3 regions of the Shewanella colwelliana genome follow, and region 3 is predicted to be linked to each of the others. Evidence: predicted binding sites of a transcription regulator. Region 3 holds the regulator's gene; each other region holds the start of a gene.
What was found. The regulator LexA, encoded in region 3, represses DNA repair genes until DNA is damaged. The targets are predictions, from matches to a motif close to TACTGTATNNNNATACAGTA.

Region 1: the regulator LexA is predicted to act here: its motif matches at 3,600-3,619, upstream of BEL05_RS00945 (YebG family protein).
Region 2: the regulator LexA is predicted to act here: its motif matches at 2,032-2,051, upstream of imuA (translesion DNA synthesis-associated protein ImuA).

The regions. Positions count from the first base shown of each region.
Region 1 covers NZ_MCBT01000001.1:209,780-220,414, forward strand. Annotated here, with positions in the region: gene prc (carboxy terminal-processing peptidase) at 1-1,870, opposite strand, end outside; gene proQ (RNA chaperone ProQ) at 1,901-2,545, opposite strand; gene BEL05_RS00940 (free L-methionine (R)-S-oxide reductase MsrC) at 2,828-3,286, opposite strand; gene BEL05_RS00945 (YebG family protein) at 3,325-3,540, opposite strand; gene BEL05_RS00950 (paraquat-inducible protein A) at 3,833-4,462, shown strand; gene BEL05_RS00955 (paraquat-inducible protein A) at 4,452-5,084, shown strand; gene BEL05_RS00960 (MlaD family protein) at 5,071-7,695, shown strand; gene BEL05_RS00965 (GGDEF domain-containing protein) at 7,814-8,833, shown strand; gene BEL05_RS00970 (class GN sortase) at 8,804-9,460, opposite strand; gene BEL05_RS00975 (marine proteobacterial sortase target protein) at 9,460-10,635, opposite strand, start outside.
Region 2 covers NZ_MCBT01000001.1:118,520-129,154, forward strand. Annotated here, with positions in the region: gene BEL05_RS00585 (Y-family DNA polymerase) at 1-1,129, opposite strand, end outside; gene imuA (translesion DNA synthesis-associated protein ImuA) at 1,131-1,934, opposite strand; gene def (peptide deformylase) at 2,462-2,953, opposite strand; gene BEL05_RS00600 (MFS transporter) at 3,116-4,822, shown strand; gene BEL05_RS00605 (hypothetical protein) at 4,866-5,480, opposite strand; gene BEL05_RS00610 (MGMT family protein) at 5,779-6,129, shown strand; gene BEL05_RS00615 (DUF3108 domain-containing protein) at 6,160-6,909, shown strand; gene BEL05_RS00620 (hypothetical protein) at 7,170-7,481, shown strand; gene BEL05_RS00625 (HlyD family secretion protein) at 7,478-8,509, shown strand; gene BEL05_RS00630 (class II glutamine amidotransferase) at 8,657-9,436, opposite strand; gene fadE (acyl-CoA dehydrogenase FadE) at 9,677-10,635, shown strand, end outside.
Region 3 covers NZ_MCBT01000004.1:35,255-45,889, forward strand. Annotated here, with positions in the region: gene BEL05_RS02000 (COX15/CtaA family protein) at 1-650, opposite strand, end outside; gene BEL05_RS02005 (redox-active disulfide-containing membrane protein) at 650-1,195, opposite strand; gene BEL05_RS02010 (SURF1 family protein) at 1,374-2,105, opposite strand; gene BEL05_RS20675 (DUF2909 family protein) at 2,116-2,334, shown strand; gene BEL05_RS02015 (cytochrome c oxidase subunit 3) at 2,338-3,213, opposite strand; gene BEL05_RS02020 (cytochrome c oxidase assembly protein) at 3,210-3,779, opposite strand; gene ctaD (cytochrome c oxidase subunit I) at 3,781-5,385, opposite strand; gene coxB (cytochrome c oxidase subunit II) at 5,395-6,957, opposite strand; gene BEL05_RS02035 (cell division inhibitor SulA) at 7,359-7,868, opposite strand; gene lexA (transcriptional repressor LexA) at 7,865-8,482, opposite strand; gene yrfG (GMP/IMP nucleotidase) at 8,593-9,261, opposite strand; gene nudE (ADP compounds hydrolase NudE) at 9,359-9,904, shown strand; gene cysQ (3'(2'),5'-bisphosphate nucleotidase CysQ) at 9,956-10,635, shown strand, end outside.

The DNA.
Region 1 (10,635 bases), on a different contig from region 3:
TGTCGTTAGTTTCACGCTCAGCAATACGTTCTTTTTCGACTAAAGAGACACTGGTTTCATTGTGGCTCTTTTTAAACTCGGCAATATCTTGATAGATGTAACCAAACTCAACATCTTTCTTAATACGTTTTTGATGCTGGCTATCTAGATGACTGATCAAATTAGAATTGATATCACCCAATGTGCCGTATTGCGCAACAGGAACTTTATCCCACGGCAACGCATTATCTTCTTCCGCTTCACCATACTCGCCCGGCTCTAAGGCACTAGGGAATGGAATATCTGGCGTGACACCTTTAAGTTGGGTGCTGCCACCATTAATACGGTAGAATTTAGCAATCGTATATTGCACGTGCCCAATTGGCTTATCATACATATCGTAGATACGACCTAAGCTCTTATGTTGTTGAACTGTACCTTTACCAAAGGTTGACTCACCAACAATCAATGCACGATCATAATCTTGCAATGCTGCAGCAAAAATCTCAGATGCCGAGGCACTATAGCGATCCACCATCACAGTCAATGGGCCAGCATAAGTAACTCGGCCATCATTATCTCGATTTTGCGAAACCTTGCCATTTGCATCACGAATTTGAACCACTGGACCCTGTTCGATAAATAGGCCTGTTAGCAGCGTTGCTTCAGTTAACGCACCACCACCATTGCCACGAAGATCGATAACCACGCCTTCAACTTTTGCCTCTTTGAGTTTAACTAACTCTTTGGAAACATCTTGAGAAAGGTTCATATAGAAACCAGGGATTTTAATCACGCCAACCTTACGGCCAGCATAATCACCAGCTGTTGGTTCAATCACTTCTGATGTTGCAGCACGGTCTTCTAAACGTATCTTGTCTCGGACAATCGTGACGTCCACAGGTTTTGCCGACGAACCGCCTTTCTTAGGCAAAATCTGCAACACCACCTTGCTGCCTTTTGGCCCTTTAATCAGTTCGACAACATCATCTAAACGCCAACCAATGACATCAACAACCTCTTTGCCCTCTTGACCCACACCAACAATGCGGTCTTCTGGGGCAAGTTTTTCGCTACTGGCAGCAGGGCCTCCTGCGACCAAGCTTTTAATTACCGTGTAATCTTCATCCATCTGCAAAACGGCCCCGATACCCTCTAGGCTCAGGTTCATTTCCATTTGGAAACGTTCAGCATTACGTGGAGATAAGTAACTCGTGTGCGGTTCAACTGTGCGAGAAAAGGCGTTCATCACCCCTTGGAATACATCTTCACTCTTGGTCTGGCTAAGACGTTTGATAGCATTGTTGTAGCGCTTCTCAAGCACTTCAACAATTTCATCCCAAGTCTTGCCTGTCAGCTTAAGGTTCAATGCATCATATTTGACTCGTTGACGCCAAAGCTCATTGAGTTCGGCTTCATCTTTGGGCCATTGGGCTTTTTCGCGATCATATTGATAGCTATCACCAGGCGCATTGAAGTCTATCTCTTTATCGAGCAAGGACAGAGCATAAGCAAATCTGTCGTAACGACGCTGCTGAACCAGATCAAACATCTTATAGGCTGCGCTCAAGTCACCGCTTTTTAACATATCGTCAAATTGGGTTGAATAACCTTTAAAGCCATCAATATCGCTTTGCAACAGTACATTACGGCGATAATCTAATTGCTTCAAGTAACGGTCAAAGACTTGCTCAGAGAAGGCATCATCAAGATCAAAACGATGGTAGTGCGCACGAGTGAACAGACCTGTCACTCGCTTGCTAGCTACTTTATGTTGCGGTTCCTGAGTCAGTGAGGGCAACTCGCTGGATGGAATTGTAGGCGCCAACGCCCAAGCTGAAAATCCTACAAATAGGCTGGCAATTGAAGCTGCCAGAGTGAGTTTTCGCATCAACAAGTTACTCCTTTGACTATAGAACAGTTATAGCAGGATATGTTCAACCCGTACTTTAACGGTCAATCCTGAATCTAACTGTACTTGAACATCTTCTTTTTTGATGTCCAATACAACACCTGCAACAGGTGATTTACCTAGTTTGACATTCACACGCTGATTTGGTTTCAACTCAGTCAACACTGCAGGGATAAATTCTTTTTCAACAACGGCCGCTTTTGGTGCTTTTGGCGCTGTCGGTTTTGTACGTTTTGGCGCAGGCTTCTTAAATGGCTTCTTTTCTGATTTAGGTGCTGTACCTTCAGATTTAGCCGCTGCTGCTTTCGCCACACGCTTTGCCTTTGCTTTTTCTTGACTCTCTTTAAGTGTAGCTTGAGCATGATCGATGTGCTCTTGCTCTAATTCACCACACTCAACACCATCAAGATCGACACGCTGTGCCCCAACTTTGACACCTTTAAGGTAACGCCAGCTACTGGTATAGCGACGCAAGGCAATTCTCAATTGAGTTTTACTGACTTTAGAATCATCAGCTAACCTTTCAGCCAAGTCCTGAAACAATCCAATTTTTAGAGGTTTAGTTTCACCTTCAGCGATAAAGCATAAAGGAAATGTTTCATATAAATACGCAAGAATTGCGTTGGTGTCGGTCAACTTTTCTGTTGATTCCATCATTACTTCCACAGTTTAAAAGGGACTATCACCACACTACAGTTGTCGTAGCGGGTGCGTCGTTCATATTTGTTAGACTCAGTCAAAAACACGCCCAAAAAATTGGGTAAATCGATGTCTTCACTGCACAATCCAACATACCTTATCAATTACATTTAACAAACGCCAAGTATTCATTTCAACTAATGAAATGTAACTAGGCATTTTTATGTTCGTCGAACAGCCTATTATAAGCGTGCCAGAGACGATTGCGACCACCAATTACGCAAAATTGGTGGTAGTTTAATCAAATAAAGCCTTTTCGAAGCTTTTTACGCTTAACTCAAGACCGATTTGATCCGCTTCATCGAATCTTGATAACGATGGGCTATCAATATCTAATACACCGATAACCGCTCCGTCACGATGAATTGGTATCACAATTTCTGAGTTGCTAGCCGAATCACAGGCGATATGCCCTGCAAATTGATGCACATCGGCGACACGTAACGTTTTATCCATTTGGGCAGCCGTGCCGCATACGCCTTTTCCCATAGGTATGCGTGTACAGGCAACTTTACCTTGGAAAGGACCAAGAATGAGTTGTTCACCCTCGGTTAGGTAAAACCCCGCCCAATTAATGTCATCTAAGTGTTCATTAATAAGCGCAGAAAAGTTCGCCATCGCCGCAATAAGATTATCTTCGCCGTTAAATAACGCCTCAACCTGACGAGCAAGCGTGGTGTAACATGGAGATGTCATACAATTTTCCTAACAATTATTCTTTAGCTTCAGCTTTTTTAGCCGTTTTTTTTCGCTGGCAAAGGTTTAGCCGCTGCGCCACCTTTTAACAGTGACATCAGTTGGTCCTTATTTTCGGCCATATAAAAACACATTTTTTCTGTTGTCGCTTCGTCTAGCCCTAAATTCGATGACTCAAAAAAAGGTAGCAGATTGTCCGCGATATCGAGCATCTTATCGTAGGCATCAGCCTCCTTCTTAGATGTGAATGTCATCTTCTCAACCCCTTCTCTGACTACGACAAATTTTGTTATAACTGCCATGCCTGCCCTCACACTGTTTATTTATACAGTTGTAGAATCTCACAAACATAAGTTCTTATGCAAGTGTTCAAAATAATCTGATAGAATCTTTTGCTATACGTTAATCAAGTTCAATCAATACTATAAGTAACATTAAGTGGTGTAACTACCTATAGTAATAGGTTGTAAGCGCATTTAAGATGGCCTATATCAATAAAGCCTCTGATTCAAACAACCTAACGATAGGAAAAAAGCCATAATCATTATGGATAAAGATGAGTTAGACAAGAGTATCGTACTTTGCCGTGCTTGCGATTTGGCAGTGAGAAAACGAGCGCTACCAACTGGCGTGAGGGCACTATGCCCGCGATGCCATACCAATCTTTATGATACCCCTTACTGCTCTATCAATGGCATGCTTGCGCTGTGTTTAACCGCTCTGTTTCTCTACTTTCCAGCCAACTTTTATCCGGTATTGGAGCTGCATTTTCTTGGCAGTGTGCGTACAACAACGATAATTGAAGGCGCGATGTCTGTTGCGGATCAAGGCTATTGGATTGTCGGGATAGCTGTACTCACCGCAGCGGTCATTGCACCGGGCTTGCTAATAGCGTCGGTCCTGGCGCAAATTTTGATTGTTAAATATCAACTTAACAATCCTTTTTTTAGAGATATCTACAAGCGCCTACTAAGGTACCATGGGTTATTGTCACAACTGACAATGCTCGAAATTTATATGATCAGCATCTTCGTTTCCGTGTTTCAATTATCAGATTACACAGATCTGTATTTCGGTATAGGTACGTTTTGCTTCTCAGTGCTATTTGTCATGGTGATATTTTTACAACGCGAATATGATATCGAACATATGTGGAGCGTGCTCGATGAACAGTAAAAAAGCCGCTGTTCAAGGTCAATCATTGGGCTTAACCTGTTGCCAGACTTGCCAAAACCTTTGCCCTAGCACTGATGAGTGCTGCAACCGTTGTGGCCAGCGTATTGCTGCACGGGATGTCACCAGTCTACAAAAAAGTTGGGCATTATTAATTACCGCTGCCATTTTATTGTTCCCAGCAAACCTTTACCCTATCACTATCATGACCAGTCAGGGACAGGTACGCAGAGACACAATATTCAGCGGTATTAATCATCTCATTCAGTTAGATCTATTGCCTATTGCGATTATTTTATTTACTGCCAGTATCCTTGTGCCTATGTTAAAAATCGTTGGCCTTGGGATCTACTTAACGGCGATTAGTTACGAGCTACCAATCTCTAAGAAAAAACTGATGGCAGGCTTCCACATTATTGAATGGATAGGCAGATGGTCTATGTTAGATCTATTTGTTATCTCCATCACCGCTGCGCTGGTCAACATGGGGCAGTTACTCGATGCAAAACCAGCTCCTGCGGCAACAGCCTTTGCGTTGGTGATTTTGTTGACACAACTGGCAGCAAAAGTATTAGACACGCGTTTACTCTGGGACCGATTGGAATCGAAAGATGACAGAAATTGAAACACCTAAAGTCGTAAAGAAAAAGCTTTTTTCTCCTATTTGGCTATTACCCATCATCGCCCTAGCGCTGGGTGCATGGTTAGGCATTAAGAGCATTAGGGAGTCAGGCGTCGAAGTGCAAATTCACTTTCCCAGTGCAACGGGGATAGATGTCGGCAAAACCTTAGTACGCTATCAAGGGTTAACTGTGGGTAAGGTGGTGGATATTAGCATCGACGATGACCTTCAAGGTGTCTATGTCGATCTACTGATGGATTATCGCTCCACCCCTTTTCTCAGAGACGAAACCAAATTTTGGCTAGTGACTCCCAAAGCATCGATCACTGGTGTCGAAGGACTCGATGCACTGTTTTCAGGTAATTACATTGCTATCCAACCGGGAGACGGCGATTACAACAGCGAATTTATTGCAGAAACCCAAGCCCCGCCCGTAGCCCCTGGCGCAGACGGTTTGATGATAACCTTGACCAGTCCAAGTCTTGGGTCACTCGATGTCGGTTCACAAATATTTTATCGACAGATCCCAGTGGGTAAAATTGTCAGCTACCAACTGGTCGATGATGAGCGAATTGTCTTCAATGCCTACGTACAGAAACAGTACGCGCATCTAGTTAAAACGAGTTCTCATTTTTGGAATGTTTCTGGACTGTCAGTCGATGCTTCTTTATCTGGCATATCAGTAAAAAGCGAAAGTTTATCGGCCATTCTTGCTGGCGGAGTCAGCTTTTCATCTAATAGTGAAGATGATAGAGCCATCACTAATCAGCAGTTTACTCTTTATGATAATGAGGATACTGCACTCGGTGGAACTCAATTTACTCTACTAGCAAAAGATGCCGACACCATTCAAACGGGTGCCACTATCGTTTTTCGCGGATTAGTAATTGGCCGAGTAGATAAAAGCGTTTTAGTTGAAAATGGTGTCCAGTTTCACGCCACTATCGATAGCGAATACGCCCATTTAATCGGCGCTAATTCTCAATTTTGGCCTAGCGGCGCCGATATCTCTTTATCAGGTATCAAGCATGCAGCTCGCTTACTAACAGGCAGCGTGTTGAGTTTTAGCCCCGGCACTGGTGAGCCACTAGCCCAATATACCTTACAAGAACAACCACCAAAGCTTGATATTGAACCGCTGGTACTGACATTGACCGCAGAAGAAAACCCTGGTGTCAAAACGGGTGCACAAGTTCGTTTTAAGCAGCTACCAATTGGTCAAGTAACGCAGGTTAATTTCAACCATGACTTTAGCGGCGTTAATTATCAAATTGAGATCTGGTCTGAATATCAAGCATTGGTGACACAAGGCAGCTATTTCACTCCTGAATCGGCGCTTGCCATTGAAGCGTCTCTTGATGGGGTGTCGGTTAACACCCGCGATCTAGATACCCTAACCATAGGTGCTATTAGCCTTGTTCAAGGAAACAGTAATAAACAAAGCCCTTTGACCAAGCCACTACACCTGTTTGCATCAGCGGACAAAGCTAAGCAGTATTTCAATAGTATTGAACAACTTAACATCACACTGGCAAGTGCAGATGGCGCAGGCTTAGCGGCCAAATCACCTATCTATTTCAAAAAAATGCGTATTGGCGAAGTTAAAAAGGTCACTTGGCAATCTAACAGTGAAGATTTCGCCATCACCTTGGCGATTGAGAAAGAGTTTAAGCAACTTATTAGAGAAAATACGGTATTTTGGCGTAACAGCGCCATGTCGATAGATGCCAGTTTAAGCGGTGTAAAAGTTGACGTCGCACCACTAGACGGTGCCATAAAAGGCAGTGTTTCCCTAGGTTTATTAGAAAATGGTCAAATGGGTAACCAACATCACTTATATGGATCAGAGGCATTAGCCTTAGCAACAGCTGTCCCCATAAGACTCACCTTTTCAGCAACCACCAAACTAAGTGCCAACGCGCCTATTCGTTATTTAGGCCATCAAGTTGGTCAAGTTGAGTCGGTTTCACTCAATGCCGATCTCAGCAGTGTTGATGTCAACGCTTACCTTTATGGTAACTATGCTGACAAATTTGTGGCTACGGATGCCCAATATTTCTTAGTTGATGCGCAAATTTCACTATCTGGCATCACCGCGGCAGAAACACTGCTCACCGGTCCATACGTATCAGTCTTACCAGGGCAAAGCGCTGAGAGCGTCAATCACTTTAGTGGATTGATGCAAGCGCCTGCAGCCCTCCCTGGCGATGATCTGGTCGTCACTTTAAAGGATAACAGCCTTGGTTCTGTCAAAGTTGGTACCCCAATCATATTTAGAGGGTTAAAAATTGGCGAGGTTAAGCACTATCGATTAGCTGACGATGGAACCGGAGTGATCATGGCTGCTCATATCTCAGACAAGTATCAACATCTAATCAATACATCGAGCCAATTCTGGGACCTCTCGGGCATAAAAGTTGATATTGGGCTATTTTCTGGCGCTCAAATAGATACAGGTTCCTTAGAAACCATTTTAGCTGGCGGTATAGGTGTTGCGACAGAGCAGGTTTCATCTACCGAGAATCAACTATCTCGCAACAACGCGTTTGTACTGCATTATAAACCAGAACCCGCTTGGCTAACCTGGGCCCCGGCCCAAACTAAATCCAACTAAATTTGGTTAAGGCGACACGACATAGCTATTCTTATAAGTAGTCGTGTCAGCTAGCGAATAGGCAGCACAACACTGCGCCTTTTCGCTCACTTTAACGCTAGGCAAGGAAATGAGCGATATGTCAAAAGATTTAATGCGCCAAGCCGCCATTAATCTCAAAAAAGCGGTACCTTTGATGCTCAAACATCAAATCCCAACGACACCAACCAACTACGCATTGTGGTACGCCTATGTGGGAGAACAAGACCCACAATTGAATGAGAAAATGGATGGTATCGTCGCCCAGTACAGCACTTGCCCTCCCGTGAACGCCCACCTGCTCTATCGGGACCATATTAGCGATCCGGTAGAAGTCGATGTTATCGACATGCGCCAAAACCTCGAAGCGATGACGGTAGAGTTAGCGCAGTCACTTAAAGACACCAATCACGACGCGACTCGGTTTCAGAAACGAGTCGATAACAACTTCAATAAACTCAACAAGATCGAAGAGGAAGGTGTCAGTCTTGAAAAAGTCTTGGGCTTAGTACGTAACTTAGTTAAAGAATCAGATGAAATTCGTCTCAGTACTGAATATTTCACAGGGCAATTACAAAAAGCACAAGATGAAATAGAAACACTACGCGCTGAGCTAAAGCGATCTGAAAAAGATGTTTATCACGATGCATTAACAGGGGTATTCAACCGCCGAGCATTTGATCAGGATATAGATGGTATGCTCGCCCAAGCGCCCGAAGGATGCTGTCTCATTCTTATTGATATTGATCATTTTAAGAAGTTTAACGACACCTATGGCCACCAGTTGGGCGATAGCGTACTGAAAGCGGTGGCAAAGCGTCTCAACGAATCTTGCAGAGACGGCACAAAAATCTATCGTTATGGGGGGGAAGAGTTTGCCATTCTTATCCCCAACAGCCACAAACGCAAAGCTCGCCACCTGGCCGATGCGATGCGTCGTTCACTTGAAAAAGTCACCCTAAAAGATCGCCGTAAAGACCAACGTATCGATAATATTACCGCCTCTTTTGGTGTTAGCGAATGGCAAACTGGCGATAGCGCGGTGACGTTGATTGAGCGATCTGACGCATTCCTCTATGAAGCTAAACGCCTAGGCCGAAATAGAGTCATGCCTATCTAGTTTTACCAATGACTCCGCGGGCAATGAAGCGGAGTCGATTGGTAACGCTATCACCACAAATCGCAGCTTGCTTCGCTCTGACAGCTCCTCAAAGGGGTAGCAGGTAATAAGCGTTAGTTGCAACCCATCGGCAGCAAACAGCAGCTGTGTATCGTGCTCTTCAACAATATGCGTGTTGCTTACTCGATAAAGGCGCTCAGCCCCGCCGCTATCTTGTAACTTGATTAGTTGGCCAACGGTAACCCCTTTTAGGCGGGCAAAATGGGTGTCTCTATGGCCCGCAATAATTGTATTGCCCCAACGATTCACCTCACTATTCCCTAAGATTGCCGCAGGGCCAAATGCTAGGTTGCGCCCCGAAGCGCCCGCCAAAACAAAGAGTTCCCCCCCTTGTTGGGCAGCAGATTGATGGACAAAACTTAGCTTAGCGACAGGAAATGTATCCGCCCAACTCCAGGGCTTATGGGCCAGATTATCGACCAATGTTCGCTGCCAGGCTTGTTCGATCAGATACTGAGCAAAATGCGCTTTGGCCTGCATATATCCTCCTTTAATCATCAGTAACGATGCGATAACCACGCCCACGATGACGTAACGTCGTCGCACAACACTTAACCCAGTTGCCATCAGCGGGTCACTTCCATACTCAATTTAAAATGATTAATGAGATAACGTCTTACGCACGAGGTATAACTCAACCAATACACTAAAAGTAACAACATCATTAACCCACCAATGGCCAAATATAAACGACTACCCGAACCAGTTTTAGGCCATTTAGCCTGCGTCGCCACGGGTAACATCGCACTAGCGCTGGCGTTACTCACCGTTTCACTCGATGGCCGGCTCGGCGTCTTATCCACCGCGACCAAGCTGGTATAGGGACTCACTAAATGGTAAGCCAAAGCAACTTGCGTCACTTGCCGTTTAACCAATTCGTGATTGCTACTGTTTTGGCTCAGCAATAGCGCTGCGATTTTCTTTCGTGCCCAAACGAGATCCATGCCAGCCGCTTGACTAGTTCGTGTTATCGCTACACGGCGCTGCCAAAATTGCCCATCAAGTTCACCCGACACAAGCAGCTCATCACTGCGAAATTGATGCTGTTTTGCTCGCAACCTTACCGCAACTAAAATGGGTTCATTAGCATACAGATCGCCAATATTCACTGGCCAATAGTCAGGGATTGAGCCATCACTGAGCGCTATTTCAACATTGCTGATCACAGGGTTTTCAATCTTTTCAAGTAATAGCCCGATCTCGTTACCTACTTCTGATAAGTTGCCAATGTAGGTATAGGTGCCACGACCGACTTGGGCCGCACGCTCCATAAAGTAACCATTTGGCGCAGCACCGATACCAATGGTGAATAGTCGACTGCGACCAATATGCTGAGCAATCAGATTAAACAAGCCTTGTTCATTGGTCACTGCACCGTCAGTGATAAACACCACCTGCCTTAAAGCGCTATTGCCACGCTCTTCAGTGTCATTTTTTGATGCGAGTGCAGTCGCTAAAGCTGGTGCCATCTCTGTACCACCGTCAGCGGTAAGTGCATTCACAAATTGATGGGCCAAGCCCAGGTTAACAGCCGTCGCTGCTAACGGTGTTGGCGACAGCACACTAACACTGGAATCAAAGGCGATTATATTAAAACTATCTACGTGACTTAAACCCGCCAAGGCATGCCGGAGTGCACTTTTAGCTTGTAATATTGATTCCCCGTTCATGGAGCCTGACGTGTCGATGACTAAAATTAACTCTCTGGCCATCTTATGACGCGACTCATCCTGTGGCGGCAT
Region 2 (10,635 bases), on a different contig from region 3:
CCTGCCACCACTCAGACGGTGTAAAGGTTAATACCACGCTCTCTTGCAACTGCAAGGCGATGCTCACCACTGGTGAACTCAACACTATTCGTTCCAGCTGTAAACGGCATAATTTCAGCAGGCCATCACTGCGATGCTCCGCAAAAGGGTAATTGATGGTTAACATAAGCGGCACCAAAGCTTTGTCGCGATATTCAAAGTTAAGCCTTAAGCATAAAACCGCCCGTTGATGGCGCAGTAAATAGCTGGCGAGCTCACTAAGCATGCGCCCAAGCGGGAATAACAGCCCCTCGATATGCTCAACTTCATACGATAAGATCAGTTTGTGTTGATAACACTCTGGCGGCTCATAAAACGCCAGTGGTTGGGGTAACTGGCCAGTAAGCTTAGCCAGCAACTGCAACAGTTCATCACCAAATCGCTCCCCAAGTTCGGCTCTAGGTAACGCAAAGAGTGATTCAAGGTGAGTTAGCCCCATATTCTCGCAAGCTAGTTGTAACTCTAGGGCGATCGGTAATACGTTAACTGGTAATGCCGCTAGCGCCTTAATGTGATGCCCTGTGGCCAGTTGTTGTGCAGCTTGAAAATAGCTCGCATCTGATTTCTTATCGCTTTGTGGCGCAACATAGTGCGGCGCAGAGTGGGCCAGCAGTGCTGTACCAAGCGGGTTATCACCTAAAGCCAATTGCCACTGTAATGAGTATTCCTGGGCTTGCGTAGCATATTGCTCAAGCAGTTGTGGTAATCCGCTAAAGACTCGTGCCATGGAGCCCACCTCAAGCAGCAAGGTGTCTGGCACGTGCAGATCCATACCCAAGTTACTGTGATGCTGGCAGGTCAGCGGTACGACTCTTGCGCTGTAATCATAGCTCCAATGACAGAGCCAATCAGCCGCTTCGATGCTCATAGCAACCTCATAGGCAATCAGCTGTAAATCACTGGATAATGCTTGCGCGGTAGCGACACTCTGCCCAGGCTTAAGCCCCACTTCCACGGCTGAATCCGATACAGATAGCAGTTGACTAGATTGCCGACAATAGAGCGCAACAGGCTGCGCAGGCGCTAAGCCCTGATGATAACTTTGGTACTGCAGCAACCAATTGGGATAGTGAATAGCGAGCCACTGCATATTAGGCTGACCACGGCCCTTGCAGCACATTGTTGTCATTCGCCATTGATGCTGCAGCTGGCATAACGATACCGTCGAATGCAAAACTTTGTGCCATAAAGGGCGGCAGTAAAGGCAGTTCAAAATCTGCCACTGGCCAACCACCTCGACGTTTAATAATGCTCACATTGGTTGATAAGTCTGCGCCCTGAGACGTAGCGCCCACACGATTAAGTAGCAAACGAAGCTGCACCGGATGCGCTTGTTGCAATGCACTTTGGGGAAGATAACATACGCACAAGCTAGTACCTTTTTCGCTCGCTAACTGCAAGCGTCGCGCCTCTGTCACACTCAGCTTATCTAGCCAGCACAAGACTAATGGTGAAGCACCACTGGTTAATATCTGCTCTAATGCCCATAGTTGCTCTTTTCTATCTGCCGTATCAATCCACAGTAAACGACTCACATCAATGCCTTGCATCGATAACGATTCAGGATAAATGATGTGTTTGGGCGCCACAAAACTAACCCAAGCACCTCCTTCAATGGCAGTGGTTTTCAATGGGTTCGAGGGGATGATTTTCGCAATTAAAGGCAGTAACACGCTCAGTTCACCGACACCTTCACTGGACTGAAATAGCTCACATAAGCCAGATGGCGGCCACCCTCCATTAAACAGGTGTTGATTTAAACCCGCAAAGCCAGTGTCGACTCCCGCAACACTATGCTGAGCATCGCCGCGCCAAAGATCGTCCCGCTCCAGTAACAGTTCAAGCCGACTCTGACTCGCTCCTGCGAGATTAACATTTTGCTCTAGCGCCGCCATGAGCCTCACCTCTCAATAAAATCTAAACCTTGCCTCGGCACGGCAAACAACAAGGTACATAACCATGACATTTTGATCACGTCCAATCACCGCACGATACTGTATATAAACACAGTATATTTATAAATGATGAGATCGCAAGGTTTACATCCAAGATCGGCGATCGATAACCAAACAATATGGGGGACAATCGGGAGAACAATGGCGGTTAGATAGCGGTTAAAAGAGAGTTTAGAGTCGGTTTAGCGGGTAGTAAATTTAGCATAACCTGAATTTGGCTTGAGAGATGGAGTAACGTTTGTACCCCTAGTTCAGGTTAAAGTCGCCCTTGAAAATGAGTGATTATCTGCGCGCAATACGGTAATACTTTTCAGGGCTATTTTGCCGTTCACGGCCTTGTTTTAACTTTCATATCAGACCCAATAAGTGATCAGTACACAAGGGCGAGCATCTTGGGTCTCAGAGAATGCCATAAAAAAACCACCTGCTGTAGGTGGTTAGATGATACGAACTAGCATCGATAATTGTTAACGATACTTTTTCACTTTCTTCAATGCAATTTGCTGTTTTAGTTTAGATAGATGTTCGATAAACACTTTACCATCAAGGTGATCCATCTCATGCTGTAACACAATAGACAAAAACTCATCCGATTCGATCTCAATAGGCTGGCCTTCACGGTTCAAGGCACTGACCTTCACTTTTTCAAAACGGGCCACTTTTGCCCGGTACCCCGGGATGGATAAACAGCCCTCTTCACCAATATATTCGCCTGAACGTTCGACAAATTCAGGATTGATCAATACCAGAGGATCGTCTCTATCTTCAGACAGATCAATGACCAAAATAGCATGTGGACTGCCGACTTGAGTCGCAGCTAAGCCAATACCATCATCGGTGTGGTACATGGTTTCGATAAGATCATCGATAAAAGATTGCACTGCGGCGATGTCACTCACAGGCGTTGCTTTGCGTGTTAAGCGCTCATCGGGGATGGTAAGAATATCCAGTACTGACATGATTTTATTGGTGGTAAAAAATTTGCGTTATTATGACGCAAATCAAAGTAAAGGCAACTTTATCCTTACAGCTTTTTTACTCCCTTAATGGATCAACCTTGTATTCCCGTCCAATAGCCGATAGCATAAAACACAGAATGTATACAATATACGGAAAATAGGATGACCACAGAACGTACCCCACTACCCAAGACATTTTTTGTCGCCAACACAATGGAGATCTTCGAGCGGCTAGCGTGGTATGGCTTCTTTACCTTGTCATCACTTTACATGACCTCACCACACAATCAGGGAGGTTTGGGCTTTACCGAGCAAGAGCGAGGACTGTTACAGGGAATGATCCCTTTCTTTCTCTACCTGTTTCCAGTGTTAACCGGGGCCTTGGCCGATCGGTATGGCTATCGAAAAATGTTCCTAATCGCCTACGGCATTATGTGTCCCAGTTATTACCTACTTGGGCAAGTCACTAGCTTTAGTGGCTTCTTTATCGCCTTTATGGGCGTTGCGATTGGCGCAGCCTGTTTTAAACCTGTGGTGACAGGCACAGTGGCCAGAACCACTGACAATACCAACCGAGGTCTAGGTTTTGGTATTTTTTACATGATGGTTAACATTGGCGGATTTCTTGGCCCCTTTATTGCGGGTTATGTACGCGCCATTAGCTGGGACTGGGTGTTTATCATGTCGGCGTTCTGGATAGGGCTTAATTTTATTCCTGCTATTTTCTTTTACCAAGAGCCTACCGATCCCCATAAGCAACAAGGTAAGCCACTCTCGCAAGTGTTAAAGGATATTCAGGATGTATTAGGTAACGCAAGGTTTGCCGTCCTCTTCTTTGGCACATTGATCATCTTGATGTCTTACGGCGCAAAGTGGATTAGCGGTCAAACCTGCCTAATAAGCTATGTGGTTTGGTTTAGTGGCCACGGACTGTGGAACTACCTCGCCAGCCATCAGCGCAATGCACCTTGGTATCAACAAAAAATCACTGTAGGTAATAAGCCATTTGTAACTTATTTATTGATATTGTCAGGGTTTTGGATGGTCTACCAACAGATATTTATTACTTTACCTATCTATATTCGCGACTTTGTTGATACCCAAGATCTCGTGGTGTTACTCGCAAGCTCGCCGGATCTGTTGGCATTTTTTGCCCCAGTCGATCTATCGCTTATTAACAGCGAACTGCAACGTTTAGCAGGCGAGCACCTCGCAGGCGTGATCAGTGCACAGCAAGTCTATTTCGAACTGGTGCATACCAAGGTAATGGTTCCAGTCAACGTGCTCAATGAAGCCTTACCACTCATTGGACAATCCCCCGCACTAGCACAGCAATATGCAGAGCAATGGTCGAGCCAATATCGACAGATAAACCCAGAGTACCTTATTGGGTTAAATTTTCTCTCTATCGTACTCATGCAGATAGTCGTCAGTCGCATCGCAGAGAAGTTCAGTCCGCTCCCCGTTCTGGTGGCAGGCACCTTAATTTTGGCACTCGGCACAGCATTAGGTGGTCTTGCCCATGGCATGTTGATGGGCGGCACTATGGTACTCACCTCAATATTGGTGTTTTCCATTGGTGAAATGGTTGCCTCGCCAAAAAGTCAGGAGTATGTTGCCAGTTTTGCCCCACATGATAAAAAAGCAATGTTTATGGGCTATTACTTTGTCTCATCAGCCATTGGCTTTTTGTTGGCAGGTCCGCTCTCGGGATACCTTTACGCAGAGGTAGCTAAAGAGGCTAATCAGCCAGCATTGATGTGGTACATCATTGGCGGGCTTGGCGTACTTGCTGCCTTAGGGTTAGTGCTATTCCATCGCTTTGGCGTGATGGAACAGCCCACATTAGACACCGCACAAACGGCCTAATAATACCCAATCGACACCGCTAAATGAGATAAGCGGTGTCGATTTAAAATTGCGATCGCACTCCAAATACCCAACTAGTCTCTTCATTTTCGACCCGCTCTACTTTATCAAAATCGTAGCGATAGGCTAACTCCCATGACCATTGTCTGCTTAGGCGATAACCGAGTGTTATTTTTGCTCCAGCCTGATAACGATCATGACCGTCTAGCGCCATAGTCCCTCTTGCAATCAGTTGGTTATACCAACGCTCATTCCATACTTTCAAAAAGGTAAAAGATAGGTTAGCTCCACCGTTATTGAGCTGACTCTGCTGCTCAATATCCACATAATCGGCCGAGAGTTGTGAAAACAGTTTGATATTACCCGCTAAATTAGTTTCGTTGATCGCCCCTAAGCGATAGCGATAATGGTTAAACTTGCCCTCTTGAGTATAAGTATGGTTATGCTCCACCCCCGCACTAAAATGCCAACCTTGCCCACTTGATAACGGTGAATAAAGATAGTTTATTTGCCAGGTATCACCGTCTAATGCGGAGGTAACATTTATACGTTGCTGCGCAAAACCGAGTTGACCACTGATATTGAGCCCATTAGTGTCTAGGCCCATACCCAAAGCGGTATTTAAATTTAAAGGATCGGCGATGTGCCGATCTGGCATGGCATTCACCACAGAACTGAAAAGCATAGAGGAAGACAATAGTCCAACGATCAACGGACTATTAACCAAAGAAAAACGAGGCAACATACTCAATCTCAAATGAAAAATGCTATTATCCAATTCGCGCAGTTCAATCTCAAGATTTTTTCTATATATTACAATACCATAACAACAAAAACCTTTACTTAAAAAAGGTAACCATTCTCGGCCATATTAACCCTGTTATGGCGACTAATTCTGGTCAGCTCTGCGATTTACCGTTACTATTTTATCTTCGCTCTTAGAAAGGAGTTCCATAATGGAACCGTCCGCACTTTCGCCTATGGCAAAAATTTGGCATGTGGTCGCCATCATTCCGCAAGGAAAAGTCTGTAGCTATGGAAAAGTGGCCGATTTAGCTGGTCTGCCCGGACGAGCAAGGTATGTATCCAAAGCTTTGAAAATGGCACCTGATACGCTGCAACTGCCTTGGCACCGTGTTATCAATAGCCAAGGCAAGATTTCATTTGCCCCCAATAGCGAGCCCTTTATTGAGCAGATGCAAAAGCTGAGAAGCGAAGATATTGAAGTGAACTGTGGCAAAATAAAATTGTCGAACTACGAGTGGCGGCCCAATCTCGCAACTTTAGTCTTTGAATTACCATTTTAATTTGATCTAGTGGAGAACGCCTTGTCAATGATGAAGCCTTTAATTATTCTGTCGACGCTTTTAAGCCTGAGCTTACCACTGTATGCGGCGCAAACGCCGTTAACCCCCCATATAGCCGAATACCAAGTCAATTACGGCAGCATAGAGCTAGGTAAGGCACGTTTTCAGCTCCCTGAAATTGAGGGAAATCAGGTACAGTATCGTTTTGACAGCAATGTGAGCTTATTAATGCTATCTGATAGGCGCACAGTAAAAAGCAGCTTTACCATTAAAGGTGACCAACTTACTCCCATGCGCTACACCCATGACAGAACCGGAACCGGATCCAGCTATCAGGAGCAATCGGCCTATGTTATCGACCAAAAGTTAGTCCACAGCCGCTACAAAGATGAGCGCGCTAAGTTTCCCTATACGGAAGATCTGTATGATCCACTCATGGCTCAACTGCAATTTCGTCTCGATATGATGGCTGGTAAAACTGCGCTGCATTACAAAATGCTCAAAAGTGGTGAGATTGATGAATACGATTTTAAGGTAGTTGGCAAGGAGCGGATGACCATTGAGAGCGGCAGTTACGACACAGTAAAAATCGAAGTGGTCAGAGACAGCACCAAGCGCCAAACCTTCTTTTGGATGTCTCCAGAATTGGGCTACCTACCCGTGAGACTGACCCATTTTGAAAAAGGCAGTAAGCAGCTCGACATAAAACTGCTTAACTATCAGTTTCAATCCCCAGTGGTGACAACCGTGACACATGCCACCCAGCCCCCCAAACCTTAAGAATTAACCTAACCATAAAGGCTGCTCAACGAGCAGCTTTTTTATGCCATTAAACAGCACCATTGAGCTCTAGAGCGTCACGACTGTAGAGGCCTATCGACCCTATCATAACGACCAAACGGTAATACTCTGTACAAGCCAACAGCAACAATGCAAAACAAGCATATCTCAAATACCAATAAATCATAACGACGTTGGTTATGATTGCCTCAGGCTCACAAGGCGTTATGCGTCTCTATTCAAATTAAGAGGCTATATCAATGCACATTCACAGCACCAGTTTGACCTATGAAAGTTTACCCTCTGTGTATCGACTCCTAGATTCCATCGGATTTATGTGGTTTGTGGTACTTATTACCCTCGGTATTATTGTTTGGGTAGCAGCCAAGTTATGGCATATCCACTCAATACCAAAGCATCTAGCGAAAGAGAAAGGCTTAGCGCAGGCAAAGTTAGTTTTCTGGTTATGTGTGTTAGGGCTCATATGGAAACCGCTGTGGATATTAGCCGTTTTGGCCATTGTTACCGATTGGGACAAAGTCCAGCTTTGGATTAGGGGGACAAAACTATGAAAGAGATCATGCTGCCCTATATTCTCATCACCTGGTTGCTATTTAAGTTCAAGATATTAAAACCAACGGGACGTAATTACTTTATTACAACGTCAATCGGCATACTGCTGGCCCTAACACTTTTTCTTGGGCATCGATTTTATTCACCCGCGGATCTAACTAATTCAACCACAGTCAAAGCGCCACACGCCGTATTATCACCAGCAATTGGTCAACAGATCGACAAGATCTTTATCGACCATAACCAAATCGTTGCCAAAGGCGACGTTCTGTATCAGCTGAAGGACGATAAAATCACTTCCGCGATGTCAGAGGTTAGATCGGCAAAAATCGAAATCGACCGAACCATAGATGCAAAACTTGTCGCATTAGCACAAGCAAAGCGCAATCACATTCGCCATCAAGGCATGAATGAACATGTTTCACCTAAAGACTTAGAAGAATCTGCCGATCTGGTTGATACCTTAAATGCCGATTTAGCAGTATTGCAAGCCCAAAAATTAGGGCTTAAGGCCCAACAGGATAATCTAAACTTTGAGCTAGCTCGTTTGACTGTCACAGCCCCTTTCGATGGCATGGTCACTCATATTTATATTGCTGACGGCTCTCGGATAGGCTCGTTACACTTATGGGATATCAACAAGAAATTTATCGAAATGCGTATTCCAGATCAAGCTTACAAGCATATACAGAAAGGTCAGTTTAGTGAGTTTTTTGTCCATGCTTATCCCGGAGAGATATTTAGGGCGCGCGTACACAGTGTTGTTAATGCTACAGGCGAAGCGCAGGGCAGTCTGCTACCGCAAGAGCAATCAGTAGCTCAGCATATTCAGCGAGGGGCGGCGCCTGTAGGCAGAACAGTGATCTTAGAGATCGATGCAGAGACCATGGCAGTGCTTCCCATAGGCGCGACTGGTTCAGCGTGGATAAGCGCCGAAAAGCCTCACTCACTGCTTGGGTTTCTCGACATAATCGGTGGCGCTACCGTACGGTTAACGGCAGTAAAATCCTATTTACAGGCTCTATAACTCGGCCATTGCACCAGCCGATTCAGCATAAAACGATTAAGCGCTGTCGATGAATTTAACGTATTGAGTCAGTGCAATAATTTGACACTCAAAAAAGCCCCTTAACAGGGGCTTTCATTCAGTGCTTAAGCACAGCGGTAAAGGTCACTATACCGCGATTAATCGCTCACCTTTACAAAACAGCTCCCACTCACCTGGGCTCAATATATGCCACTGCTCATTATCGGTTAGCGGTCGAGTAGCGATAACGGTGACAATGTCATTAGGAGTAGTTTCTTTGTTGAAATCAATAACTACATCTGTATCGATCAGCTTAGCTTTACCAAACGGAGCTCGGCGAGTGATATAACACAAGTTATTACTGCAATAACTCATCAGATGATCGCCATCACTCAAAATCATGTTAAAGACACCCAGTGCACGGATCTCATCAGCCAACTGCGCCACAAAGGAAAATACCGGTTTAAGATCTGCAGGTTCCCGATCGCCAAACTGCTGTACCACTCGTTCCAAAATCCAACAAAATGCCAACTCACTATCCGTGTCACCCACTGGTTGATACCGAGATACGGCAAATTTTTGTTGATAATCACTAAGCTGACCATTATGGGCGTAGGTCCAGTAACGCCCCCAAAGTTCGCGTGTAAAAGGATGGGTATTTTCAAGCGAGACACAGCCTCTATTAGCTTGACGGATATGACTCACCACCACTTCACTTTTAATAGGGTAAGACTTGATCAATTTGGCCACATGAGACTGACTGCTCGGGCAGGCATCCTTAAACGTACGACTCCCTTTACCTTCATAAAAGGTGATCCCCCAGCCATCCACATGCGGTCCAGTTACCCCACCACGCTCTGCTAAGCCTGTAAAACTAAACACGATATCTGTTGGCACGTTAGCACTCATGGCCAGCAACTCACACATATAAACAGTACCCTTATCCATCACTCATCAAAGTAAATTCATTCTAACTAGTTGAAGCGCATTGTGGAATCCTGCTTTATATAAATTTTTTAAACAATTGTTTGAAAATAGCTTGTATAAAAATCGACATGGGGTTAGATTTTATGCGACACAGGTCTGACCACAAACTATAATTGTGATAATGGTCATATAAAAATACTGACTCTGTCGGTTATCAGTCGCAATTGAAGGAGAATAACAGTGACTACCTTACTTTGGATTTTTGTGATGCTCTTTACGTTAGGCGCGCTAGCCTATCTCAGAGTATCCCTACTCACCTCAAGCATTATCGCCGCGATAGTGATCGCAGCAGGCACCTTATCTGGTTCCATTTCTCCTCTCGCTTGGATTGTTTTCCTAGCTATTGCACTACCACTCAATATTAGCTCATTTAGAAAAAACTTTATTACTCGGCCGCTGCTTAAGTTGTATAAAGGGATCATGCCAGAGATGTCTTCTACCGAAAAAGAAGCTATCGAAGCAGGCACCACGTGGTGGGAAGCGGATCTGTTTGCCGGCAAGCCAAACTGGAAAAAATTACATAACTACCCTGCTGCTCGTTTAACCGCTGAAGAGCAAGCCTTCCTAGATGGCCCGGTTGAAGAAGTGTGTAAAATGCTTAATGAGCATCAAGTATCGCATCAACTTGCCGATCTACCTGCTGAAATTTGGCAATATCTAAAAGACCATGGCTTCTTTGCCATGATTATTAAGAAAAAATATGGCGGCCTTGAGTACTCGGCTTACGCACAATCTCGCGTGTTACAAAAATTAGCAGGCCTAAGTAGCGAACTGGCTTCAACGGTCGGTGTACCGAACTCACTAGGCCCAGGTGAGTTACTGCAACACTATGGTACTCAAGAACAACAAGACCACTACCTACCCCGCCTTGCAAAAGGTTTAGAGGTCCCTTGTTTTGCCTTAACTAGCCCTGAAGCTGGTAGTGATGCTGGCGCGATTCCTGACTTTGGTATTGTCTGCAAAGGGCAATGGCAAGGGGAAGAAGTGCTGGGAATGAAACTAACCTGGAACAAGCGCTACATAACCCTTGCGCCTGTGGCAACCGTACTCGGTCTAGCATTCAAACTGCAAGATCCTGACAAACTCCTGGGCGATAAAGAGGAGCTTGGGATCACCTGTGCTCTCATTCCGACTGACGT
Region 3 (10,635 bases):
AAGGCGTTTAGCGGATCGAGGTTGCTGACCCAATCACCTTCACAGATGGGTAAGGTTGTGCAGGCAAGAGCGGCATAGTTGGAGGAGGTCCAGCCTCCAAGTATTATTTGTAGGACCAACACGGCTAAGCAAAATAGCGCAAATGGCGCGAGTTTGCGCATTGCAGCATCGCCACCCGGTATCCGAAGTGGTTTGGTTCTTAGGTAGAGTATCAACAGCAGAGAGATAAGAGTGAAGCCACCGATGAGATGAGACATCACCACCACTGGCATAAGTTTCATGGTGACAGTCCACATGCCCAATGCTGCTTGAAACAAAATCAACACCGCAATGAGGCTAGGTAGTTTTTTGGGGGCGTCTTGAGTTTTGTAGCTGATAAACAGGATAACCAATACGAGTAACCCTAAGGTGCCTGCGATATAGCGGTGGATCATTTCCAGCCAAGCTTTTTCCTGTTCAATGGTATGTTCAGGAAAAGCTGTCTGTGCTTGCGATAACTCATGGGTTTGAGTGGGCACCTTTAACATGCCATAACACCCCGGCCAGTCTGGGCAACCTAGTCCGGCGTCAGATAATCGGGTGTAGGCGCCCATTAAGATGACACACAGGGTGAAAATCAGTGTTAGCTTTAACAGGGAGGTCATCTGCATCATCCTACCCTCGAGAGTTTAAGCAGCTTGCGCAGATCGGTCACCATCGCTTTACCCTGAAGGATTTGAGCATCTTTGTTTGCCACTTCTGGGTAGCGCATTACGAGTGCACCGAGTGGATCGACAATGATTAAAGCTTGGTTAGTCAACATTGCAGCAATAGCGTTATTTGCCTGCGCTGTATCGAAGTTGAAATTACTCAGTGCGGTAAGGTCACTGTCTGGCTGCAGTAACACAATGGGTTTAATCCTATCTTGATCGCGGCCTAAGGCTATGTGACTCTGCTGCAGGATATACAGCCGGTCTAGACATCTATCATCGCAATGTTTAGGCAACAGGTAGATCACCTGCCAATGCTGCGGCCAAGGGTTATCCATCTGCAAACTGGCATAGTTGGTATCAGGTGTGAGCAACTCTCCGGTGTTGGTGGCGCCGCCATGATAGAGGTTCATGCTCAAAACCAATTTTGCTACGATGACGGGCAACACAAACACCAGAAGGAGAATAATTAGGGGTTTAGCGCCATTCTTCTTTGGGGAGTTCATCTTAGCTCCTCTCGTTGATCATTTAGCGGTAGAGCTGATGCTCTCCACATAAAAATGCCAACTTCCCGAGACGGCTAGGAAGTCACTAAATTACGTTGCTATCTGCTACATTTTGTAGCGGTTAAGTTCTAACCTACAAGGTCTTGTTGTATTAAGCAACCGCTTAATATACGTACTATTAATGTGGTGACATTTTATTTTTCTTTTTTATTATCAATAGATAACCCATAAGTATTAAAAAAGCTGCCGCCATCGAAAACCACTGTAGTGCGTAGCCTTGATGTTTCTGTGCGCTCAGTGGAATGGGTTGCCACGGGTGAGGTAAATCACTGCCTGATATCTCATCCGGCTGCAGTACGGCGGGGGCTAATGGTGAGTTGATAAGTTGTGCCAACTCAGTCAAATTAAGATTTTGTATTCTTATTGGATTGCCTGGTTCTGCCAGTAACTGATTACTCAATGGATTAGCAGATTTTTGATACAGCTTTCCGCGCAATGGTTGAGGGGTTTGCAATGGTCTTACATCCGGCAGTATCCGCCTATCTCCCCCTCCTGGTACGAATCCCAACTCGACTAAAAGTTTAGGGCTAGACATTGAGACTGAGACCACTTGGTAGGCGAGGTAGCCTACTGCACCGTTATAGACTTGATTATCGAGTAAAATGAGTTGTGTATCGACAGAGGTTGCATTGATCTCTAGTCGATAACCTGTGAGCGATGAGTCTTTAGGCATTGCCAATAGGCGTGAATAGCTTAGAGGGGCTGCTTGGTGACGTTGTGATAACTCCGCTTGCCAAAGACTCTTCTCTTCTGCTCGGTTAAGTTGCCATAACCCTAGCTTGACCAAAATGGCAAACACAAGCACTGTAATAACAGCGACAAATAGTTTCGCCCACGCAAATTTCATCATAGGGGTAGTTATGACAGGAATATTAGTATTTAAGCTGGTTTTAGTGCTGCTACTGCTTTTCATTGTATTTAATCTTGGCCGGGCGTTGTTTATTTTAGTGAAAGGCGAGAGTTCGGTGCCTATGAGTCAATATTTGGGACGGCGAGTGCTATTTTCTGTACTGGTTATCGTGCTGTTATTATTGGCGCTAGGGCTCGGCATTATCTCACCTAACCCTAGACCTTATTAACGTTTAGAGTACATAGACAAAGATAAATAGGCAGAGCCAAACCACATCGACAAAGTGCCAGTACCAACTACCTGCTTGAAAAGCGAAATGCTTATCTGGGGTAAAATGCCCCTTTAGCACCCTGAAAAACAGCACCAATAAAAAGACGGTACCTAAGCTCACATGCATACCGTGGAAGCCTGTGAGCAAGAAAAACGTATTCCCATAGACGCCTGATGCCAGTGTCAGTCCCATCTCTTGATAAGCGTGAATATACTCTTCTGCTTGCAGCACCAAGAAGGCTAAACCTAACAAGATCGTTGCCCCCAGCCACAGAGTGAGTGCGGTACGTTTACCTTTTTCTAAGCTCACATGGGCGAAATGCAGGGTGACAGAGGAGGTCAGCAGTATGATGGTGTTATACAGGGGTAAACCGGTCCAACCCATGGCCTTGGTTTTAGTGCCATCAGGGGTGGTAACAAGTGGCCAGACAGCTTCGAATGTTGGCCATAACACTTCATGGGTCATCGCGTTATTCGATGCGCCACCTAGCCAAGGCACTGCTATCATTCTGGCATAGAGCAGCGCCCCGAAGAAGGCAGCGAAGAACATCACCTCTGAGAAGATAAACCAACTCATTCCTTGACGAAAAGAGCGATCCATCTGCGATGAATAGAGGCCTGCCATGGATTCATGGATAACCGTTCTAAACCAGCCAAAGATCATAAACAGGATCACAGCGATCCCTGCGGTCAAGATATAGCCGCCGCTGCTCTGCTGGGTATTTAATTGTTGTACATAGCTTCCTGCACCAAATGCAATTAAGAAGAGCCCGACTGCTCCTATGATAGGCCATGCACTTTGGGCCGGAACGTAATATGGTTCATGTTTGGTTGTCATTTTGCTGCTCCTTGCTCAATAGCACCAACGTAACCCCGGTCGGTGATATTGTAGAGAGTATAAGAGAGTGTCAGTGTCGAAATCGATTCAGGTAGATCGGGATCAACATAAAAGATCAATGGTAGTTGAGCGTCAGCATTTGCTTCGAGTAATTGCTGATTAAAGCAGAAGCACTCGGTTTTGTGAAAGTATGCCGCACCTTGCCCAGGTGACACTGAGGGAATGGCTTGTCCCAATGTCTGAGCGAGTGACAGATTTTTTGCATTAAAGTTAGTTCGCACCAGCTCACCTGGATGAACCTCCATACGCTTAACCTCGGGTACAAATTGCCACGGCATATCAGTTTGAATATGTGACATAAACTCCACTGTGACTGTTCGGGATGTATCGACAGTTAGGGGTTTATACACAGCCGCAGTAGACTGAGTTTTACCATTAATGCCTAATTGCTCACACAGCACGTCGTAAAGCGGCACCAAAGCAAAGCCAAAGCCGAACATGCCAATAGCGCCAGCCACTAGCCAGCCAATTAACTTTCGATTTGAATCTGCTTGATGCGCGCCCATGTTATTTCACCTCAGGTGGGGTAGAAAACGAATGGTATGGTGCTGGACTTGGAATCGTCCACTCCAGACCTTCTGCGCCATCCCACGGTTTTGCTGATGCTTTCTCGCCACCTTTGATGCACTTGAGCACGACGGCAAGGAAGATCAGCTGTGATAGGCCAAACGCAAATCCGCCAATGGAGACTATCTGGTTTACGTCTGCAAATTGAATGGCGTAATCAGGTATACGACGAGGCATTCCCGCAAGTCCAAGAAAATGCATAGGGAAGAACAACACATTCACCGAGATGGTTGAGCACCAAAAGTGGATTTTACCCAACCGCTCATCATACATATTGCCAGTCCATTTAGGCAGCCAGTAGTAAGCGGCGGCCATAATGGAGAAGATAGCCCCTGTCACCAACACGTAATGGAAATGTGCAACGACGAAGTAGGTATCGTGATACTGAAAGTCGACAGGTGTGATGGCTAACATCAGCCCGGAAAAACCACCAATAGTGAATAGAATGATAAAGGCGATAGCGAACAACATAGGAGTCTCGAAACTGATAGAACCGCGCCACATGGTGGCTACCCAGTTAAAGACTTTTACCCCAGTTGGAACCGCGATCAGCATGGTGCAGTACATGAAAAACAGTTCGGCAAAAACAGGCATGCCGGTAGTAAACATGTGATGCGCCCAGACGAGGAAGGATAAGATAGCAATACTGGCCGTGGCATAGACCATTGACGAGTAACCAAATAGCCGCTTACGACTGAATGCTGGCACAATGGCTGAGATAATACCAAAGGAGGGTAAGATCATAATGTACACTTCAGGATGACCGAAGAACCAGAAGATGTGTTGGAACATCACAGGATCACCGCCACCCGCCGCATCGAAGAAGCTGGTACCAAAATATTTATCTGTCAGTACCATGGTGACAGTTCCTGCTAGCACCGGCATCACGGCAATGAGCAAGAAGGCTGTAATAAGCCAAGTCCACACAAACAGTGGTAACTTCATCCATGTCATGCCTGGTGCTCGCATATTGACGATAGTCACTACCACATTGATAGCCCCCATGATGGAGCTAATGCCCATGATGTGCACAGAAAATACAAATAGCGCAGTGCTATCAGGGCTGTAAGTTGTTGATAGTGGAGCGTAGAAGGTCCAACCGAAATTTGGGCCACCGCCCTCCATAAACAAGGAGCTTAATAGAATGGCGAACGCAAACGGTAAAATCCAGAAGCTCCAGTTATTCATCCGTGGTAGGGCCATATCTGGTGCACCAATCATCATGGGGATTAACCAGTTAGCTAAGCCCGTGAAGGCTGGCATAACAGCACCAAATACCATGACTAAGCCATGAACGGTTGTCATTTGATTAAAGAAGTTTGGCTCGACCAATTGTAGGCCGGGTTGAAATAGCTCGGCTCGAATCACCATGGCCATAGCCCCACCAGTGAGGAACATAATAAAGCTGAACCACAGGTAGAGTGTGCCAATATCTTTATGGTTGGTGGTTAAAATCCAGCGCATAATGCCTTTGGGCGCCCCATGATGATGGTCATCATGGTGATCGTCGTGAGCGGCTGGAGAATCTTGTGTAATTGTGCTCATTTTAATCCCTTACTTTCCGTGACCATCAACATCTGAAGCCTGAACCGCATCACCTGAGTTGTTTCCCCATGCATTACGTTCATATGTCACCACGGCAGCTAGCTGTTGTGGTGTAAGTTGCGCGCTAAATGCCTGCATTGCGGTACCAGCCTTGCCATTGATCACTATGTCGAGGTGATCAGAAACTGGACCTGTGATGACAGGGCTACCCACGAGTGAAGGGAAAGCGCCCGGAAGTCCAGTACCGCTAGCTTGGTGACAAGCCACACAACTGGTTAGATAAACTTTCTCGCCCATGGCCATGAGCTCTTCCATTGTTAAGTCATCTAATACCACCGTTTTCTCTGCGGTCGCAGCAACGGCCGATTCAACGGTTGGTACTACATCTGCGGTTTCTGGTAGGTTTGCTGGTAACCTAGTTGGAGCCTTTGTATTGCTCTCTACCGAAATCGCTGAGCCATCAGAGTTGACGTCTACTGCCTGAACCGCATCGCCGGAGTCATTACCCCAAGCATTACGCTCATAAGTTACGACGGCAGCAATTTCAGCCGCTGTTAGCTGTTTAGCAAACGCTTGCATTGCTGTACCAGGTTTACCATTTAAGACGATATCGATATGACCTGAGACGGGTCCTTTAATGATGGGGCTGCCAATAAGAGAGGGGAATACGCCTGGTAATCCTGCACCATTCGGCTGGTGGCAAGCGGCGCAGCGCGCCATATATATTTGCTCGCCTTGTGCCATTAGCTCCTCCATAGAGAGAGTTTGGCTCAGTGCTGCTTCGGCTTGCGCAGCTGCTAGACTAGCTTGTGCTTTTTGATCTTGTATCCAGCTTTCAAAATCTGCCTCTGATAATGCTTCGACGACAATAGGCATGAAGCCGTGGTCTTTACCACAAAGCTCGGCACATTGGCCTCGGTAGGTGCCAGGTTTATCAATACGGGTCCAAGCTTCATTGATAAATCCAGGATTAGCATCCTTTTTGACAGCGAAGGCAGGTACCCACCAAGAGTGTATGACATCGTCAGAAGTCATGAGGAAACGGATTTTTTTGTTAATCGGCAGCACGAGTGGCTTGTCTACTTCTAAAAGATAGTTTTCACCTTTAGCTTCTGTGCCTTCAATCTGTTCTCTGGGAGTAGAGAGCAAGCTAAAGAACTCTATGTCATGGTCAAAGTAGCTGTAATGCCACTTCCATTGAGAGCCGGTGACTTTGATGGTGATGTCCGCATTACTGGGATCTTCCATCGCGATAAGAGTCTTTGTTGCAGGGATTGCCATAATAATGAGTATGACAAAGGGGACAACCGTCCACGCTATTTCAACCTTAGTACTCTCATGGAAATTGGCCGCAACGGCGCCTTTTGAGCGTCGGTGATTGATGATGGAATAGATCATCACGCCAAAAACCACGACACCGATGGCACAGCAGATGTAGAGAATGGTCATGTGTAGACTAAACACCTTGCCACTAATCTCTGTTACCCCTTGGGTCATATTTAGGGGCATATCGGCTGCGAGTATGGGGGGCGTAAACAGTAACGCCAGCAAACTATACAACACTTGCTTCACTAGACTTCTCCTCTGTCAATTGCGAAGGCAACTACAAAGAAGAGCCACACAGTATGTCTCGGCTCTATGCAAACTCTTCAGTTCCCAAAAAAGCAACGATGACTTCAAAGTGCGCTGGTGGTGTAGATATTGTTATTGCTGGTGGTGACCACGCTTGCACTTACGGCTGAATATATCAGGCGAATTTCAGTTTCAATTCCAAGGCGCTGTTTACTCTGCCAAGTGTAAAGAAGCCGACAACTAAATTGTTCGGATATAACAAATAATCGTTGATATCTGTTACTAACTTAATGCGTGTTCAAATATTGATCAAGATCACTTTTACTTTTATTTTTCTAAAAAAAACAGAGACAAAAAAAGCCCCGTTAGGGGCTTGCGTATGGAAAGTGTTCTTGCAGATGCTAGTGCAGAGATGAAAATAGCGAACCTTGCTGCATGGCTAAATCATCTGAACTGTGTGCGGCAGATGGCAAGTGAACATTGCCTTCTTCTATCACGACACCTAGTGCACTGCAGTTTTTTGCAACCAGCTGCAGACGTCGGTTATCACGTTCGTCAAGGGTGTGAGTCCAGCTAATGACCGCACTAGATGTGCCACTAGTGAGTGCTTTTTCCATAGCCCATAACGCTTCAACTTCATCTTTGGTGTGAACCAGTAGAATTCTGTCCATGCGCACGCCAGCATCAGCCAGCATCTGCTTATAGCCAATATTCGGCGGACTAATAAGTACAACCCACTGACCTTGTTGGCTCAATCTTGCAAGCTGTGGTGTTAATGCCTGCAGTTCTTGTTTGCCTTGTGTGACACTGGATACTGTCGATATGCTTGCATTGTGGCTGTGCTTAATCTGGTCACCCATTTCAACCCATAGACCTGGATGACGCGGTGCATTGCCTATTAAGTTGTTCATTGCCAATCTCCATTTCTGATCACACCAACGGCCAAGCCTTCAATGCTTAAACTTTGGGTGGATAAGTCGACAACAATAGGTGAATACTCTTCATTTTCAGCATGAAGGTATACAGTATTTCCTTTCTTTTCGAATCGTTTTACGGTGACATCATCTTCAACACGCGCTACTACGACTTGGCCGTTACGCGCTTGCTCAACTTTATGCACTGCGAGTAGATCGCCTTCTAAAATACCGATATCTTTCATACTGTCGCCACGGACTCGCAAAAGAAAGTCTGCACTCGGGCGGAACATGGATGGATCGACCTTGTAGTGCTGCTCTACATGCTCTTGAGCTAGGATAGGCTCACCGGCAGCGACTTGGCCAATCAGTGGTAAACCAAGCTCTTCAGGTTCATCTTCCTGCGTCAGTTTTATTCCGCGTGAGGTGCCGGGCATGATCTCTATGCAGCCTTTTTTAGCCAACGCCTTTAAGTGCTCTTCTGCGGCATTGGCGCTTTTAAAGCCTAAGCGTCGTGCAATTTCAGCTCGGGTTGGTGGCATACCTGTGTCGGCGATATTGCGCTTAATAAGGTCTAAAATTTCGGCTTGTCTTGGGGTTAGTGGTCTCATTAAAGTTCCTGTCTTTCCATACAGTACCTGTTAGTATATACAGTATTTATTGTAGCGCAAGTATTAACCAAATTATTGCTATGATGACCATAGGTTAAGGCTTTATGCTGCTAATTTTGCTTATTAAGTTCATCAAGCAGATGCTGATAGTCATCAATCGCAGGAAAGTCAGTAAAAATTTTATGGGGCTTCTGGCTGTCTGGATTTTTGATACCAAGCTGATAGTGGACCCCAGCTAATTTCGCCGCGGCTAAGATGGCCTCACTATCATCGATAAATAAGCAGCGTTTGGGATTTAGCTGATATTGATTAAACAGGGCAGCCCAAAATTGCGGATGCTCTTTAGGAAATCCAGTTTCATGGCTTGAGATGATAGCGTCTAGCCCGGTTGCCAGGTCAGTGTGTTCCAGCTTAAGCGCTAGACTATTAGGGTGTGCGTTAGTAACTAAGATTCTTTTTTTGCCTGCTTTTCCGAGTGCGTCGAGGAATGGCAGGCTGTCTTGTCTTAATTGAATCCTGTCGACCATTGTCTGGTGTAGAGCCAGAATATTTAGATTCAATTCTTTAGCCCAATAATCAATACAGTACCACTCTAAAGTTCCAAAAACCTTGTCATAGGCGATTTCAACTATGGCATTGGCTTGTTCTAGGCTGATCCCTCGTTCTCTGCTCAAGCTTTGTGGCACAACACTTAACCAGAAGTGGTTGTCAAAGTGAAGGTCGAGTAGTGTACCGTCCATATCGAGGAGCACGGTATCTATGTTATTCCATGGAAACATATGAGAAGTAAAAAAATTCCATCGCTAGAGTTGTGGATTAAGCACATCATAGTAAGATTGAACTGTTAAGCAAACGCCATTTTTATCAGGAACATCCATGTCGGACAAAAAGCCGCAAATTTTACATACTAAAGTTGTTGCACAAAGCCGTCTGTTTCAGATAGAGCAAGTGCATCTGAAGTTCTCCAATCAGGTAGAACGTCAATATGAGCGAATGAAGGGCAATAACCGTGGCGCTGTGATGGTAGTGCCCGTGTTGGACGATAAATTGCTCTTAGGGCGTGAGTATGCAGCGGGGACGCATAGCTATGAGCTGGGGTTCCCCAAAGGCTTAGTTGATCCTGGTGAAACTCCAGCAGAAGCCGCCAATCGTGAGCTACAAGAAGAGATAGGTTTTGGTGCTAAAACCTTAACTCATTTAATGGAGCTGAGTTTAGCGCCCGGGTATTTTGCTAGCAAAATGCAGATTTTTATCGCTGAAGATCTGTATGAGAGTCGTTTAGAGGGCGATGAGCCTGAACCTATCGAGGTGGTGCCCTGGCCATTGAGCAAGTGGTCTGAACTCTTGTCTGAAAGGGACTTTTCTGAGTCGAGAAGCGTTAGCGCCTTGTTTTTGGCGCAGAAACATCTAAAACTAAAGTAGTTACTACAAATTATCATATATGCATTGCCTGTTTAGGCTGTTGGAGTTGTGATGAAGCCAGAAGATTATGTGGAGCAGGCAATAGCCATTGCGGTTGAGGCAGGCATAGCGATCAAGGATATCTACTTAGAGGGTAACTTTGATAAGGAAGTTAAGTCTGATAATACCCCGGTGACGTCTGCCGATATTGCGGCCCATAATATCATTACTTCTGCGCTAACTAAGTTAACGCCTGATATTCCCGTTCTCTCGGAAGAGGATGCCGATATTCCTTTTGCTGAGCGTGCTGAATGGCAGCGATATTGGTTGGTTGACCCCTTAGACGGAACGGGCGAGTTTATTGCAGGTAGTGGCGATTTTTCAGTGATCATCGCCTTGGTTGAACATAATCGACCTATTATGGGCATAGTGTATGTACCTATGACTGAGGTGATCTATTATGCCATTGCAGGCCTTGGGGCTTATAAGCGTTCCTGTAAAGGTGAGTTGCGTATTTCTAGTCGTCAGTTGACCTGTGATGATGAACCTTCTTTGCGTTTAGCGGTGAGCCGCCGTCAAGATCCACAGTCAGTGCTAAAACTGTTTAATCAGTCACGACATTGTGACCTGGTTGTGTTGGGTGGTGCAGCATTAAAGAGCTGTTTAGTTGCCGAAGGACGTGCAGATTGCTATGTGCGTATTGGTCCAACGGGCGAGTGGGATACAGGTGCTGCGCAAATCATTATTGAAGA